Regions from separate parts of the Acidovorax sp. GW821-FHT10E03 genome, predicted to be linked through region 2. Evidence: riboswitches for the same ligand, from Rfam matches in the RefSeq annotation. Region 2 holds a riboswitch; the other holds the start of a gene.

Region 1 (8,407 bases), on a different contig from region 2:
CGCTGGCACGGTCATCCATGCCACCTTGCACAACGCGGATTTTTTTGACGCCTTCACAACGACCGATCCCCGCCCCGCCACCAGCGCATTGCAGACCTGGCTGGAGGTCTTGGCCAGGACACCGCGGTGGACGGAGCAACTTCTGGCAGTGCGCAACAAGCTGGTGCGGCTGGTGGGCCTCAAGGGCGTGGGGCAGTTGCAGGACGTGCATCCGCTTGCCAGCGGAGCCTCTCCAACCAATGCGCGCAGCTACCGCGTCGGAGACCGCGTGGGCATCTTCCTCATCCGCCATCTGAGCGACACCGAAGTGGTGATGGGGCAGGACGACAAACACCTGGATGTGCAGGTCTCGCTGACCAAGCACGGCCAGCCTGGCAGTGCCCCCACGGTCGTCATCAGCACCGTGGTGCACATCCACAACACGCTGGGCCATGCCTACATGGCCGTCATCACGCCGTTTCACCGCCGCATCGTGCAGGCCATGCTGCAACAACTGGCCGCTTCAAACCATGGCCCGGGCTGACCCGCCGCGCACCAGCCGGCTTGCGCGCGGCACCATCACGGGCCTGGCGGCGGCACGCATCGGCATGGCCCAACTAGGCCATCGCGTGCGCAGCACGCCGTCTGCCCAGGCGCAGGCCGACCACGAGGCCGCCCTGGGCCGCATCCTCTTTGGCGCCCTGGGCCAGCTGCGGGGTTCGGCGCTCAAGGTATCGCAACTGCTCAGCATGCACCCGGGCCTGCTGCCCGACGGCGTGCGGCAGGAGCTGGCGCGCGCCCACCACCAGGCGCCGCCGCTCAACCGCGCGCTGGTGGGGCGCGTGTTCCGCCAGGCCTTCGGCCAGGAGCCCGAGGCGCTGTTCGACCACTTCGAGCCCACCGCCTTCGCCGCCGCCAGCCTGGGCCAGGTGCACCGCGCACAGCTGGCGGGCCACGGCACGGTGGCCGTCAAGGTGCAGTACCCCGGCATTGCCGCCACCATCGCCAGCGACATGCAATTGATGCGCACCGCGCTGCGCGCGCTGGCCCACACCGACATGCCCCTGCCCGCCAGCACCGTGGTGGACGGCGTGATGGCCGAGATCGAGGCCACGCTGCTGCGCGAGGTGGACTACCTGCAGGAAGCCGAGCAACTGCAATGGTTTGCGCAGCACGCGGCTTTGCCCGGCGTGGTGCTGGCGCGGCCCATCCTGTCGCACACGCGGGCCCAGGTGCTCACGCAGCAGTTCCTGCCGGGCCAGCACCTGCAGGCCTGGCTGACCACGCAACCCACACAGCAGCAACGCGATCAGGCCGGGCAGCACCTGTGGGACTGGTTCATGCACTGCACTTTTGTGCTGGGCCGGGTGCATGCCGATCCGCACCCTGGTAATTTTCTGTTCGCCCCCGATGGCACGGTGGGTGTGCTCGACTTTGGCTGCACGCGCAGCCTCTCCGGCGGGTTTCGGACGCAAGTGACACAGGCGTGGTCCGCACTGCTGCGCCCTCCCTCCGACCCGCAGCGCGACGCGCTGGTGCTGCAGGCCTACCAGGCACTCGGGCTCGTCAACGCCGGCCTCTCCGTGCAGGCCTACGCCGCCGAACTCGCCCCCGCACTGGCTGACATGCAGGCCTGGCAGATGGAACCCTTCACGCAGGCGGTTTTCGATTTTGGCGCCAAGACGCCGCCACCCATCACCGCCGGCCGCCACCAGCGCGTGCTGGGCGATCACTTGGTGCAGGTGCCCGGCGAAATGCCGGCGTTCGAGCGCATGTGGATGGGCCTGATGCACCTGCTCACGGGGCTGGGTGCACGGGTGCGCACGCATTGCCCCGCCCTTCTTTCTTCCTAGGAACCCGCCCACATGACCACCCTGACCTCCCCCTCCCCTCGCTCTGCGGCCATACCGCCTCGCAGCCGCTGGAAGGGCCCGTGGATGCTGGCCGTGGCGCTGCTGCACACGCTGTATGCCGCCGTCGTGTTTCCGACCCAGCTGCAGGAGATCGTGCGGCGCGGCGTTTTCAACAGCGTGCAAAAAGACCCGGCCGTGGGCGCCGTGGTCTGGTTTGTGCTGTTCGGCGTGTTGTTCGCGTTGCTGGGCTGGGCCATCCTGCTGGCCGAACGCAACACAGCCATGGCGCCCGTCCCCATGCGCGGGCTCGGTGCCGGGTTGCTGGCCCTCACGCTGCTTGGCATCGTGCTCATGCCCGCCTCGGGCTTCTGGCTGGCGCTGCCGCCCGCGCTGGCCCTGTGCTGGCCCCCAAGGCGCTGAAGGCGAAGAAGACGGATCGACGCGCCGCGTCTACACCTTCCACGGCCACCCTGATTGACTTGAAAACTGTCCATGATGAATACTGCGCTGGTACTGGCAGCCGGGGGCCTCGCCCTGGTGGGCGTTGCGCACTCGGTGCTGGGTGAATTCCTCGTGTTTCGCGCACTGCGCACGCAGGGCGTGGTGCCCACCGGCGGCAAGCCCGTGCTGCACGAGCGGCAGGTGCGCATCCTGTGGGGCACCTGGCACCTGGCCACCGTGCTGGGCTGGGCCCTGAGCGCCCTGCTGTGGCGCCTGGGGACCGTATCCGGGGATGCCAACCTGGGGGCCTGGGTGGCTGACGTGGCCGGGCTGGCCACCTTGGTCAGCGGATTGCTGGTGTTCTATGCCACCGAGGGTAGGCACCCTGCATGGTTTGCCTTGCTGGTGGTGGCGACCCTGGTGTGGTGGCGTTGACACGCGCAGGCCTGCACCGGACGGCCGCCTGCACGCCCCGGCGTGAAAGAAATCACGAAAAGCCCCGCCTTTGCCGCCACGGGAAACACAACTTCACAAGACTTCGCAATTCGCCTACACCGTCTTGACGCAGCATCTGCACCATGAAGTCTCCGGTTCCGCAAGGAATCATTTTGAGGAGACCATCATGGCCCGCAATGCACTCGCCGCTGCTTCCATCGCCCTGCTGTCGCTGGGCGCCGCGACCGTGGCGCAGGCACAGACCAGCGCCACCGTCGTCATCCAGTCGGGGCAGCCCCACCACTACCAGGCGCCGCCCGCGCCGGTGATGGTGCAGTACGGCCCACCCCCGCCACCGCGCTACGAAGTGGTGCCCCGCCCCCGCCGCGACATGGTGTGGGTGCCTGGGTACTGGGACTGGCGCGGCCACCGCCACGTCTGGATCCAGGGCCACTGGGTGAAGGCCCGCCCGGGCTACTACTACCGCGAGCCCCGCTGGGTGGAGCATGGGGGCCGCTGGGAAATGCGCCGCGGCGGCTGGGACCGCGATGGCGACGGCATCCCCAATCGCTATGACCGCGACCGCGATGGCGATGGCATTCCCAACCGCTACGACCGCGACCATGACAGGGACCGCGACGGCGTGTCCAACCGCCACGACCGCGACCGCGACGGAGACGGCGTGCCGAACCGCCACGACCGCCGCCCGGACAACCCCTATCGCAATTGACGGGGCCTGAGCGCCGCCCGCCCCCCCGAGGGCGGCGGGCGCGCCAGGAACTGGCCCTCGCCGCCTACGCACACCCCCGCAGGGCGCCTACGCGGCCCGGCTGCCCGTGCCGCCACCATGCAGTGACCGCTTCCGCAAGGAACATCAGGAGAATCCCATGACCTTCATGACCCGCAAGACATTCACCGCAGCCTCCATCGCCTTGATGGCGCTGTGGACCCTCCCGCAGGCGCATGCCGCCACGCAGGGCACCGTCATCGTCCAATCGAGCCAGCCGGAGCGCAGCTACCACGCCACGCAGTACCAGGTGAGGCCCGCGCCCCCTCCCCCGCGCCATGAAGCCGTGCCCCGCCCCCGCCGGGGCCAGGTGTGGGAAGAAGGCCACTGGGAATGGCGTGGCAACCGCTACCAATGGGTGCGCGGCCACTGGGTGCAGGCCCGCGCCGGCCACCAGTATCGCCAGCCGCACTGGGTGGAACGCGAAGGCCGCTGGGAGTTTCAGCGTGGCGGCTGGGACCGTGACGGCGATGGCGTCTCCAACCGCCATGACCGCGACCGGGACGGCGACGGCGTACCGAACCGCCGCGACCAGCAGCCCGACAACCCGCGCCGCAACTGACCCCACGCCCGGCGCGCGCGCCGCGCAGGGCGCCGCCGGTCAGCCCAGTTGAAGTTCGGCGCGCCCCAGGCCGGGAAACTCAGCCACCACCACCGTGCCCGGCGCCACCATCACGGTGCCGGTGCAGGACCCGGTGGTCACCCACTGTCCCGCGCGCAGCCCACCCAGGCTGTGCGCGCCGCCATTGGCCAGCCAGGCGAGCAGGCGCAAGGGATCGCCCGCCGGGTTGCCCCAGCCAGCGTGCCGCACGGCCTGCGCGCCATTCACCGACAGCACCACAGGCTGCCGCATCGGCTGCACCGACTGCGCGCTCTCCGCTCCCGACCCCACGATGAGTGCCCCATGGCAGGCCTGGTCGGCCAGCCGGCTCCACTCGCCTTGCTGCGCCCAGGCGGCGTAGCGCGTGTCGCAGACCTCGATGGCCGCCCGCACCGACGCCACGGCGGACAGCACCTCGGCCTCGCTGTAGGGCTGCGCCCGGGCAGGCAGATCGGCACCCAGTTCGTACACCAGTTCCGCCTCCACACCCAGCACGGCGAAGCCCGCGCAGGACAGGCGCACCACGCCCCCGCCGGCCATCGCAAACACCGAATCGCGCGCCAGGGCCGCCCGCGCAGGCAGCGCCTGCGGCGACGCCGCGCCCACCTTCCAGCCCGCGATCTCGCCGCGCTCGCGCACCACGGCGTCCTGCACGGCATAGGCCTGGGCAGCGTTCTGGGGACGCAATGCGGCGGGCAGGTCGAGCGGACGGGGCGTGCGCCCCAGGCGGGCCATGGTGAGCACGGCCGCGCTGGTCAGCGGATCAAAGGCGGTATCGGGCATCAAGGCGTCCTGGAGAGAAAGGCGAAGGTTCCGGCGGATTATGGCCAACCCCGTGCCCGCAGCATCAGCAACGATTGCGGCTCATTAGCGCGGACAAAGCGGTTTTTGCGCGATGCGGGCTCCTAGAATGGCCCCCGCAGGAGAGTCAGCGGCCCCGCCCGCTTCACCGAAGGCGCAAACTCCCATACACGCTCAGGTCCCGTACTGCACCATTCATCAAAGCCGTCTGGAGAGCCGCTTCGCGCAACGCGAAGCGCACCGAAGGAGCAAACCGCGCGCCATGTGGGCCGCGCGGTGAATCTCTCAGGTACCAAGGACAGGGGGAGCGGCAGCTTGGGCATTCATGCGCCAGCTGCACGCTATTGAATTCATAGCTGCCAGCGCATGTTGTTCTAGCGCCAGAGCCCAGAAAGGCTTTGAAAATCATGCGCGTGATCGTTTTGGGCGCCGGCTTGCTCGGCGTGACTTCGGCTTACTTCCTGCAACAGCGCGGCCACGAGGTGACCGTCATCGACCGCCAGGGTGCGCCCGGCGCCGAGACCAGCTTCGCCAACGGTGGCCAGATCTCGGTGAGCCACGCGGAGCCCTGGGCCAACCCGAGCGCGCCGCTCAAGGTGCTGCAGTGGCTGGGCAAGGAGGATGCTCCACTGCTGTTCCGCCTGCGCGCCGACATGCGGCAATGGCTGTGGGGCCTGTCCTTCCTGCGCAACTGCACGCCCGCGCGCACGCGCCACAACATCGAGCAGATCGTGCGCCTGGGCACGTACAGCCGTGACACGCTGCAGCAGCTGCGCGCGGCCACCGGCCTCCAGTACGACCAGCGCACGCAGGGCATCCTGCACTTCTATACCAACCAAAAAGAGTTCGACGGCGCCCTGGCCCCTGCCGAGCAAATGCGCCAACTCGGCTGCGAGCGCCAGGTGATCAGCGCCGACGAGGCCGTGCGCATCGAGCCTGCCCTGGCCCATATCCGCCCGCAGCTGGCCGGAGCCACCTACACGGCCGAGGACGAATCCGGCGACGCCAACCAGTTCACACGCGAGCTGGCCAAGCTGTGTGAAGAGGCGGGCGTGCAGTTCCGCATGGGCCACCACATCACCGCGCTGCGCGAGGCAGGTGGCCGCATCGACCACGTGGAAGTGACCAATGCCGAAGGCCGCTTCGAGCGCGTGCGCGGCGATACGTTTGTGCTGGCCATGGGCTCGTTCAGCCCACTGCTCGCGCAGCCGCTGGGCATCCAGCTGCCTATCTACCCGGCCAAGGGCTATTCGGTGACCATGCCGGTCAAGGATGCGGGCAAGGCGCACCAGGTGAGCCTCACGGACGACGAGTTCAAGCTCGTGTTCTCGCGCTACACCAACGAACGGGGTGGCGACCGCCTGCGCATCGCCGGCACGGCCGAATTGAACGGCTACGACCGCCACCTGAACCAGGTGCGCTGCGACGCCATCGTGCGCCGCGTGGAGCAGCTGTTCCCCGGCGCGGGCGATGCCAGCCAGGCCCAGTTCTGGACCGGCCTGCGCCCCGCCACGCCCAGCAACGTGCCGCTGATCGGCGCCACCAAGGTGGCCAACCTCTTCCTCAACACGGGCCACGGCACGCTGGGCTGGACCCACGCCTGCGGCTCGGGCAAGGCCCTGGCCGACATCGTGAGCGGCCGGGTGCCCGAGGTGGACTTTGCATTCCAGGGTCTGCAGGGCTGCGCTCCCGGCAAGGCGCTGGTGCCATCGCGCACCACGGCCTGAACGGGAGCACAGCGGGGTTGCAGCACCGCCGCGCAGGCGGGCGCTGCCACCACGGGCCAGCGCCCGGCCTACCTGGCAGCGCCCGTGGCGTGCGCCACGAACTGCGCCACGGCCTGCATGTCCTTCTCGCTCATGCGTTCGGCATACGAAGGCATCACGCCGATGCCCGCCTTGAGCGCGCGCAGCACGCGGCCCGCGTCGGGCTTGAGCTCATCCAGCACCGGGCCCACCTGCCCCTCGGCACCGGCGGCCTGCAGCGTGTGGCACACGGCGCAGGCAGGCTGGATCTTGATGAACAGCTCCTTGCCCCGCGCCAGCTCGGCGGCATCCGCCGCCCAGCCGGCACCCGTCCACAGCAGCAGCACGCTCGACATGGCCGCGAGCGCAGGCACGCGCAAATGCTGGAAACCGATGCGCCCCAGCACCAGTGGCACCGCGGATCTGGCACGGCCAGTCCGGGGGGCGCGCGCCCCTCCAGGGAGGAAGGCGCGCAGCGTCTCAGGGGGGCGCCCGGTCACGCTGCGGTCACCGTGACCGCATGGTCGCGCCAGCTCGCGTTGTTGTAGCCGCCCAGGTTTTCCTCGCGCTGCTCGGCCTGCACATTGCCCGCGGCATCGGTGGCGCGGCTGGCCAGCACGTGCGTGCCCGCCGCCAGCGTGACCGGCAGCACGAACTGGCGCCACGCGAACTTGCCCAGATCGGGGCCGATGAGCCGCGCGGCCTGCCAGGTCTTGCCGCCGTCCACCGAGACCTCCACGCCCTTGATGGCCTGCGTGCCGCCAAAGGCCACGCCATGCACCTGCACCTGGCCGGCCTTGAGGGGGCCCTTCTCGGGCAGAGGGCCATTGATCCAGGACTTGACGCCCATCTCCCACACCGACGGCTGGTCGGGGCTGGCCTTGGAGCCGGGGGGCGACATGCGGTAGCCGTGCGACATGATGCGCGCCTGCGACTGGGCGCCGGTGAAGGCCACGCGCTTGACGTACTTGATGTTGTTCACGCCCTGGTAGCCCGGCACCACCAGCCGCAGCGGGCCGCCGTGCGCCAGCGAGATGGGCTCGCCATTCATTTCCCAGGCCAGCAGCGCATCCTCGGTGGCCTTGATGGGCACGGAGCGCTCCACCAGCACGGACAGCGGGTCCACGCCGTCGGGCAGCTTCTCACCCCCCGTGCCCGTGAGGTAGGCCGCGCCATCGGCGAGCCCGCCCAGCGCCGCCACCACATTGCGCAGCGGCACGCCGCTCCACACGACGCACCCCGCCGCGCCCACGGCCCAGGGCGTGCCGCTGGGCTTGCTGGGGAAGAAGCCACGCCCGTTGCCCGAGCACTGCAGCACGGTGGCCACGGTTTCCACGCCCAGGGTCTTGAGCTCGGCCAGGGTGAGGCTGCGCGGGTTCTTCACGCCTTCGACCGACACCGTCCAGGCGTCCCGGTTGTCCAGGATGGCCGCGTCGGGCGCAGGCAGGTTGTTGCGCACATACAGCTGGTTGGAGGGCGTGATGACACTGGTGCCGAAAGCCGAGCGCCGGGTTTCCAGCGTGCTGCTGCTGTGCACGATGAGCGCATCGGAAGACTTCCATCCCGCGTACGCGGGCAGCGGCTTGGCGGGGCTGGCGGCCTGCTGCGCCCTGGCGCTGCCGGTCCATCCGGCCAGGCCCAGCGCGCTCAAGGCAGCGGCGCTTCCGGCCAGCATGTGGCGGCGCGGCAATGTCATGGAATCTTTCATGGAAACGGTCTCCAAAATAATGATTGAACAGGCAGGCTCGCGACAGCGGTGGGCAGG
Region 2 (8,407 bases):
GCCGCTGGCCTTGCCTACGTCCTGCACGAACTGCTGCAGGTTCTGCACCTGGAAGGTGTTGACGGCATAGCCCGAGGGCAGGTCCCACCTGGTCTCGGCATGGGCCAGGCATGCGGCGGCCGCGGCGCACAGGCCGAACATCATTTTCTTCATGGGGAAACTCCTTGGTTAAAAGCTGGCGAGGTGGTGATTGAGAAGGTCGGTGACCAACATGCACCCTGGGGAATGGGTGATGCAGAACGCGGGCTGGGCGTTCAGGATGGCGGACTGTGGCGTGACGCCGCAGGCCCAGAAGACAGGGATCTCGCCGGGCATCAGCGGCACGGCGTCGCCGTAGTCGGGTTCTGCGATGTCCGCAATGCCGATGAGCGCAGGGTCGCCGATGTGCACCGGCGCGCCATGCACGTTGGGAAAGCGCGATGTGACCTGCACCGCACGGATCACGTCGGCCGCAGGCATGGGCCGCATGGAGACCACCATGGCGCCCCCGAAGGGCCCTGCCGGCTGCGTGGCAATGTTCGTGCGGTACATCGCCACGTTCTTGCCTTCGTTGATGTGGCGCAGGCTGATGCCGGCCTCCTGCAGCGCGGACTCGAACGAGAACGAGCAGCCGAGGATGAAGGTCACGAGGTCGGGGCGCCACAGGTCGGCGATGTCTGCGACCTCCTGCGTGAGCTCGCCGTGGCGCCAGACGCGGTACTGCGGCACGTCGCTGCGGATGTCGATGCCGCCCCCGAGCGTGGGCAGCGCGAACTGGCCGGGCTCGCTCACCGCCAGCACCGGGCAGGGCTTGGGGTTGCGCTGACAAAAGCGCAGGAAGTCGCCCGCCTGCACTTCAGGCAGGATCACCAGGTTGCCCTGCACCCGGCCATGGGCCAGGCCGCTGGTGTGTGATGCCCAGCCGCCTCGCCGGATCACGCTGCGCACATGGACGGGGTCGTCGATGCCCTCGGACCCAAAAACCGCCAGCGCTTTTTCTTGAACTGAATCCACCGTGTTTCCTTGTCGTGGGAAATGCCATTCGTCTGGCGTTGGGCGGATTGTGTTGGGGGGCGGCAGGCGCTGGCAAATTCAAAAAATTTTGCTCAGGTCATCGATTTTCTCGATGCACTTCATTGGGGCAAGGGGAACCAAGTTGGTGCCAAGGGATTACCCTGATATCCGCTTCAGGGTTAACCCCAGGGTGTTGTGGAGCACCCGCCACGGGGACGGTTGCGATGGCGACACCGAGGCACTGCGGCATCCGCAGATGCATGGCCCTGGGCCGTGAAGTGGCACGCCTGTGCTAGGGTGCCCTGTGCCTCTTAGGACCGCGGGGCGCTGCTTCTTTTGCGGGGGGTGCGGGTGGGCCCCTTGGGCCCCGGCTGGATGTTCTCGATGAAGTCGATCGAGGAGCGAACGATGGCTTCCATCGCGGGCGAGGAAGGATCCTCGCGGTAGCTCACGTGGATGGGCAGGGGCTTGAGCACGGTGTCGCACGCCAGGGCACGCAGGTCTGGAAACGCCAGCATGCGTTCCACCGCCAGGCGCGGCAGCGTGGCCACGCCGAAGCCGCCCTGCACCAGCTGCACCATCGCCGAAATGGACGACACCGTGTGCACGCGGCGCGGCTCCACCTGCGCATTGCGAAAGGTGTCGAGCAGGTACACGTGCGGCTGCGAGCCGCGCTGGAAGGTGAGGATGTCCGTGTCGGCAAAATCATCGAGCACATAGCGGCGCTTGCGGTGGATATTGCCGTTGCCCACGAACACCATCTCCATGGGCGTCACCGCCTGGCTGCGCATGCCGTCGGCCGATGCAGGCAGCGCCGCGAACACGACGTCGAGCGAGCCCCGCCGGATCTGATCGAGCAGCACGGGCGTGGACTCGACCGTGAGCTCGAGCTCCAGCAAGGGGTTGTCCTTGCGCAGCTGCTCCACCCATGGAATGAGCCAGGAGTGCAGCACCGATTCGATGGCGCCGAGCCGGATCGACACCTCCAGCGGCCCGCCCGATCCCATCTCGGTCTTGAGCTGGCGCTGCAGCTCCAGCATGCGCTTGGCGTAGGTCAGAAACCGCGTGCCGGCCACGGTGAGCTTGAAGTGCTTGTCGCGCCGGTCCAGCAGCAACACACCCAGCTCCTCCTCCAGCGCGGCGATGCGGCTGGACATGGCCGACTGCGTGAGAAACAGCTTTTCCGCGGCGCGCGTGACACTTTTGAGGGAGGCCACCCAGTAGAAGGCTTCGACGAAACGCAGGTTCATGGCGAGGGGTCCCAGGGCATCACTGACGAATGGCTGACGGGGCGCGCGCACCGCCGTGGTGCGCAGGAGCGCGCCAGGCTGGGCGGCGTCATGCCGTCCAGTGCAAAAACGGCGCCATTCTGCAACGGCCGACTCCACAGCACTTTTTGCCGGCAGGAAAAAAGAGGCCACGGCGCAACGCCTGGTGACCCAGGGCATGGCGCGCCGCGCGCGCCGCCAGCGCAGTGCATCGACGACACGGATCAGGACCATCGATGTCCGAACCCCTCCCTCTGCACTGCAGCGCCACGTCGAGGCGAATCAGCCCGCAAACAGTGGCAGGTCTGCCTTCTTGAGCGTGCGCAGCACGAAGCTCGAGCGGCTGTGGCGTATGCCCTTGATCTTGTAGAGCTTCTCGCGCAGCAGGCGCTCGTAGTCGCGCGTGTCCTTGACCACGATGCGCAGCAGATAGTCATAGTCGCCGGAGACCAGATGCGCCTCGATCACCTCGGGAATGCTGGCCAGCGTTTCGCCAAACTTTTCAAGCGTGTTGTCCGAATGGCTGTCCAGCGTGACCTGCACGAGCACCGTGTCCGCCAGGTCCAGCGACTGCGGGTTGATGCGCACGGTGTAGCCCTGGATGACACCGGCCTCTTCCATCTTCTTGATGCGGCCCCAGCACGGCGAAGCGCTCAGGCCCACCGCCTGGCCGATCTCCTGCAGGCTGGCACGGGCGTTGCCCTGAAGCACAGCGAGAATTTTTCTGTCAAGACGATCCATGGCCACAATTATTCATGAATATCACCATATGCAGCAAATTTTTCTGCAAACTTGAAAATTCAAGCGAAACATGGAAAGAACTGCTGCGCCTCGCAGCGCATACTTTGGACATCAAGGCGCTCTTACCGGAGCGCACAAACTGACAGGGCCCCGGACTGGTTACCGCCAGACCGGGGCGCTTGACAAGCAAGCACCTACCTTCGCGGCCGCCCGGCTGCCCCTTCCCCCCTCCCCCTTGCCTGGCCCAGGCCAGCAGCCTGCCTTTGTCGCCCCGGCGACGATTGCCTCCTTCCAGCGCGTTAATAAGCACGCTTACCAGCACAAACCCCGATGCCCGGGGCCATGCTGCAGCGCCATAATTTTCAGGACCGCCAACCCATGCTGCCAGCACCCTTTCCGCTGGTGCGTGCAAGGGGGCGCGGCAAGAAACATACTCACAGGAGACACCATGCAATTGACTTCCCTCGCTGCGGGCCTGGGCCTTGCGCTCGGCTTGATGGCCACCGCCAGCGCGCAGACCACCACGCTCAAGATCGGCTACGCCACGGCGCCCGATTCGCACTACGGCGTGGGCTCCAAGGTCTTCTGCGACGAAGTCGAGAAGGGCACGCAGGGGCGCTACAAGTGCCAGTACTTCCCCAACTCCGCGCTGGGCGGCGAGCGCGAGCAGATCGAGGCCATCCAGCTCGGCACGCAGGACCTGGTGAACACCTCCACCGGCCCCGTGGGCAATTTCGTGCCCGAAGTGAAGATCGTGGACATCCCCTTCCTGTTCCGCGACTACGACCATGCGCGCAAGGTGATGGACGGCCCCATCGGCCAGGACATCCTGACCAAGTTCCCGAGCAAGGGCATCATCGCGCTGGCCTGGACGGAGAACGGTTTCCGCCACATGACCAACAGCAAGCGCGACATCGTCAAGCCCGAGGACGCCAAGGGCCTGAAGATGCGCACCATGGAGAACAAGGTGCACATGGACGGCTACCGCACCTTCGGCATCCTGCCCACGCCCATGGCCTTCCCCGAGCTGTTCGGCGCCATGCAGCAGGGCACGGTGGACGGCCAGGAGAACCCCATCCCCGTGATCCTGTCGGCCAAGTTCTCGCAGGTGCAAAAGCACCTGTCGCTCACCGGCCACGTGTACTCGCCGGCGCTGCTGCTGCTCTCGCCCAAGGTGTGGAACAAGCTCAACGATGCGGACAAGAAGGTCTTCACCGACGCCGCCAAGAGCGCCTCGGTGGCCCAGCGCAAGAAGGTCAACGACGACGAGAACAACGGCATCGCCCTGCTGGAGCAGCAAGGCATGAAGGTCACCAAGACGGTGGACGGCGCCGCCTTCCGCGAAGCCCTCAAGCCCGCCTATGTGGGCTACGCCAAGGAGTTCGGCGCCGACAACATCAAGAAGATCCAGGACGTTCGTTAACTCTTTTGAGCGACTCACACAGCCCTCCTGGCGTCGTTGTTGCGTCTTGCCGTACTGGTTGTACTCTCTGCGACGCAACGCCTTACCAGGACCGCTTCGCTGGGCTGTGTGAGCCGCTCTTGACCCGCGCCCCGCATCGCCCGGCCCACACAAGGCGCCGGGCGCTTTTGCTTTGACCCTGCACGCCCTTGTCCAATACCGTCCCGTGAAAACCTTCGAACGCTATTTTCTGGCCGCCAACCGCTGGGCATTGATCCTGCTGCTGGCGGCCATGTCCATCATCATCTTCACCAACGTGGTGATGCGCTACGTCACCCATAACTCGCTCGAATGGGCCGAGGAGGTGTCGCGCCACATGATGATCTGGCTGACCTTCCTGGGCGCCGGCCCCGTGCTGCGCTATGGCGGCCACATCGCGGTGGAGAACCTGCAGGATGCCCTGCCCCGCGCGGGCGCCATCGCCCTGCGTGCCGTGGTCGCGGCCTTGCTGTTCGCCTTCTTCGGCTTCATGGTCTGGTACGGCTGGCTGTACATGCAGCGCACCATGTTCCAGATGACGGCCGTGACGCAGACCCCGTTCGCCTACATCTACAGCGCCATGCTGATCGGCGGCGTGCTGCTGATCGTGCACTTTTTGTTCATCGTGCGCGGCTACGTGCTCGACCGCAACTTTGCGGCCGATGAACACTTCGATGCGAATGCGAGTGCCTCCCTATGAGCGCGTCCATCATCCTCATCGTTTCGGCCTGCCTGTTCCTGGCCATGGGCGTGCCCGTGGCGTTTGCGCTGGGCCTGGCCACCGCGGCCACGCTGATCCTGGCCGAGAGCTACCCGCTGATGGTGCTGCTCAAGGAAACCTTCACCGGCATCGACAGCTTTCCACTGATGGCCGTGCCCTTCTTCATCCTCGCGGCCGAACTCATGAGCGGCGGCTCGCTGACCGAGGTGCTGCTGAGGTTTGCCGGGCAGTTCGTGGGCCACAAGCGCGGCGGGCTGGGCTACACCAACGTGGTCTCGCTGACCTTCTTCTCGGGCATCTCGGGCTCGGCGCTGGCCGATGCGGCGGGGCCGGGGTCGATGCTGATCCGCATGATGGACAAGGCCGGCTACGACCGTTCGTACGCGGCGGCGCTCACGGCCTCGACGGCCATCGTCGGGCCCATCATCCCGCCGTCCATCATCATGATCATCTATGCGCTGCAGGATGAAACGGTGTCGGTGGGTGCGCTGTTCGTGGCCGGCCTGCTGCCGGGCCTGCTGATCGCGGTGGCCATGTGCATCGTGAACTTCCACGTCTCCAAGAAGCGCAACTACAAGGGCGACGGCCGGATGCCGCCGCTGGCCGATATCCTGCAGACCACCTGGAAGGCGCTGCCCGCCATTTTGCTGCCGGTGGTGATCCTGGGCGGCATGCGCGCCGGCTGGTTCACGCCCACCGAGGCCTCGGTGGTGGCGGTGTTCTATGCGCTGGTGTGCGGCAAGTTCGTCTACCGCACGCTGCAGTGGAAGGCGCTGCCCGACATCCTGGCACGCTCGGCCCTGCTGTCGGCCTCGGTGCTGATCATCATCGGGCTGTCGGCCGCGTTCGCGTGGATCCTGACCATCGAGGGCATTCCGCAGCAGATGGCCGACTGGCTGGTGGGCATGAACCTCTCGCCGTGGATGTTCCTCATCATCGTGAACATCTTCCTGCTGCTGTTCGGCATCTTCATCGAGCCGCTGCCGGGCGTGATGGTGCTGGCGCCCATCCTCGCGCCCGTGGCCGTGAAGCTGGGAATCGACCCCATCCACTTCGCGATGGTGGTGATCTACAACCTCACGCTGGGCATGATCACGCCGCCCGTGGGCGGGCTGCTGTTCGTCACCTGCAACGTCTCGCGCGTACCGATGTCGCAGCTGGTGCGCGAGCTGGTGCCCTTCCTGTGGGCGCATGGCGTGGTGCTGGTGGTGCTGACCTTCATCCCGCAGCTGTCGACCTGGCTGCCGAAGGTGCTCGGGTTCATCAAATAGCGCCTGCGCGGCTTCTTCCAGCGGATATACTGGCGGCCGTCAGGAGAGAGCCCCTTCCCATCAACGAAAGGGGCCGCCGAAGGCGCAGGCAGCAGCCGAACGCTCAGGCAAAAGGACTGGCAACCGCCCGCAGTGATGCGGGCGTTCCCTTGCTGGAGAGAGATGGACCGTGCAGCACGGCACCCATCCACCGAAGGAGCAAGCCGCGCGGCCAGCCAGGGCGCTGCGGTGAATCTCTCAGGTAAAGCGGACAGCAGGGCAAATCCCGCGACCCATGGGGCCGCGGCCACCATTTGCCCCGGAGTCCGCCTTGACCACCCCTACCGCCCCGCTGCTGACCACCCCCCTCAACGCCCTGCACACCGAGCTGGGCGCCCGCATGGTGCCGTTTGCGGGTTACTCCATGCCCGTGCAGTACCCTGCCGGCCTGATGGCCGAGCACCTGCACACGCGCAACGCGGCGGGTTTGTTCGACGTCTCGCACATGGGCCAGCTCAAGCTTGTCGGCCCCGGCGCCGCTGCCGCGTTCGAAACCCTGATGCCCGTCGACGTGATCGACCTGCCCGTGGGCAAGCAGCGCTACGGCCTGCTGCTCACCGACGAAGGCACGGTCATCGACGACCTGATGTTCTTCAACCAGGGCAATGACACCCTGTTCGTCATCGTCAACGGCGCCTGCAAGGTAGGCGACATCGCGCACATCCAGGCACGCATCGGCCAGCGCTGCGACGTCATCCCCATGCCCGACCACGCCCTGCTGGCGCTGCAAGGCCCGCAGGCAGTCACCGCCCTGGCGCGCCTGGCACCCGGCGTCGAAAAGCTGGTATTCATGACGGGTGGCGACTTTTCCATTGCGGGCTGCGACTGCTTCGTGACCCGCAGCGGCTACACCGGGGAGGACGGCTTCGAGATCTCGGTGCCCGCGTCCCAGGCCGAAACCCTGGCACGCGCGCTGCTGGCCCAGCCCGAGGTCAAGCCCATCGGGCTGGGCGCCCGCAACTCGCTGCGCCTGGAAGCCGGCCTGTGCCTGTACGGCAACGACATCGACACCACGACCACCCCGCCCGAGGCGGCGCTGAACTGGGCCATCCAGAAGGTGCGCCGCACCGGCGGCGCGCGCGCGGGCGGCTTCCCCGGTGCCGACAAGGTGCTGTCGCAGATCGACAACCCCGCCAGCCTGCAGCGCAAGCGCGTGGGCCTGGTCGCGCTAGAACGCGTGCCCGTGCGCGAGCACACCGAACTGCAAGGCCCCGACGGGCAGAAGATCGGCGAAGTGACCAGCGGCCTGCTAGGTCCCACCGTGGACAAGCCGGTGGCCATGGGCTACGTGGCGCCAGCCTTTGCCGCCATCGGCACGCGCGTCAACGCCATCGTGCGCGGCAAGGCCGTGCCCATGGAGGTGGTGTCCATGCCGTTCACGCCCGCGCGCTACCACCGCGGCTGAGCCTCTGCAACGGCCCGAGCCCGGCTAAAGTGGCGGCTGGCATCGGCACTTTTTCTGTTTACCCCTTTTTTTGGAGCTTCCCCCATGACCATCAAGTATTCCAAGGACCACGAGTGGATCGACATCTCCGACCACGAAGCCGCCACCGTGGGCATCACGCTGCATGCCCAGGACGCCCTGGGCGACGTGGTCTTCGTGGACCTCCCCGAGGTCGGCACGACCTTCACCCAGGGTGACGTGGCCGGCGTGGTCGAGTCCGTGAAGGCCGCGGCCGACGTATACATGCCTGTCACCGGCGAAGTCGTCGAAGTGAACGAAGCACTGCGCGCCGACCCCTCGCTGGCCAACAGCGATCCCATGGGTGCCGGCTGGTTCTTCAAGGTCCATGTGACGGACATGCTGCAGTTCGATGCGCTCATGGACGAACCCGCCTACGCCGAGTTCGCCAAGAACGCCTGACCCTCCGATGCCCCGCGGCCCGGCGCCTCCCCGCCGGGCCAATGTGTTTCCTTGCACTGTGCCGCCGCC

The links. Region 2 has a riboswitch for glycine ahead of gcvT (glycine cleavage system aminomethyltransferase GcvT). Riboswitches for the same ligand answer to the same signal wherever they lie in the genome.
Region 1: it holds a riboswitch for glycine, as region 2 does, so the genes downstream of both, AC07OD_RS17335 (D-amino acid dehydrogenase) here and gcvT (glycine cleavage system aminomethyltransferase GcvT) in region 2, are expected to answer to the same signal.

What each region holds. Positions count from the first base shown of each region.
Region 1 is NZ_JBWKMU010000009.1:154,310-162,716, reverse strand. Features, by position in the region: gene AC07OD_RS17370 (DUF2867 domain-containing protein) at 1-523, shown strand, start outside; gene AC07OD_RS17365 (ABC1 kinase family protein) at 510-1,832, shown strand; gene AC07OD_RS17360 (DUF6463 family protein) at 1,845-2,252, shown strand; gene AC07OD_RS17355 (hypothetical protein) at 2,325-2,708, shown strand; gene AC07OD_RS17350 (YXWGXW repeat-containing protein) at 2,896-3,438, shown strand; gene AC07OD_RS17345 (YXWGXW repeat-containing protein) at 3,605-4,057, shown strand; gene AC07OD_RS17340 (2-keto-4-pentenoate hydratase) at 4,097-4,879, opposite strand; glycine riboswitch at 5,096-5,209, shown strand; gene AC07OD_RS17335 (D-amino acid dehydrogenase) at 5,305-6,624, shown strand; gene sorU (SorU family sulfite dehydrogenase c-type cytochrome subunit) at 6,693-6,998, opposite strand; gene sorT (SorT family sulfite dehydrogenase catalytic subunit) at 7,139-8,350, opposite strand.
Region 2 is NZ_JBWKMU010000018.1:33,414-41,820, forward strand. Features, by position in the region: gene AC07OD_RS26410 (TRAP transporter substrate-binding protein) at 1-153, opposite strand, end outside; gene AC07OD_RS26415 (putative hydro-lyase) at 169-969, opposite strand; gene AC07OD_RS26420 (LysR family transcriptional regulator) at 1,305-2,243, opposite strand; gene AC07OD_RS26425 (Lrp/AsnC family transcriptional regulator) at 2,544-3,002, opposite strand; gene AC07OD_RS26430 (TRAP transporter substrate-binding protein) at 3,451-4,425, shown strand; gene AC07OD_RS26435 (TRAP transporter small permease) at 4,631-5,143, shown strand; gene AC07OD_RS26440 (TRAP transporter large permease) at 5,140-6,435, shown strand; glycine riboswitch at 6,466-6,564, shown strand; glycine riboswitch at 6,578-6,699, shown strand; gene gcvT (glycine cleavage system aminomethyltransferase GcvT) at 6,710-7,879, shown strand; gene gcvH (glycine cleavage system protein GcvH) at 7,964-8,338, shown strand.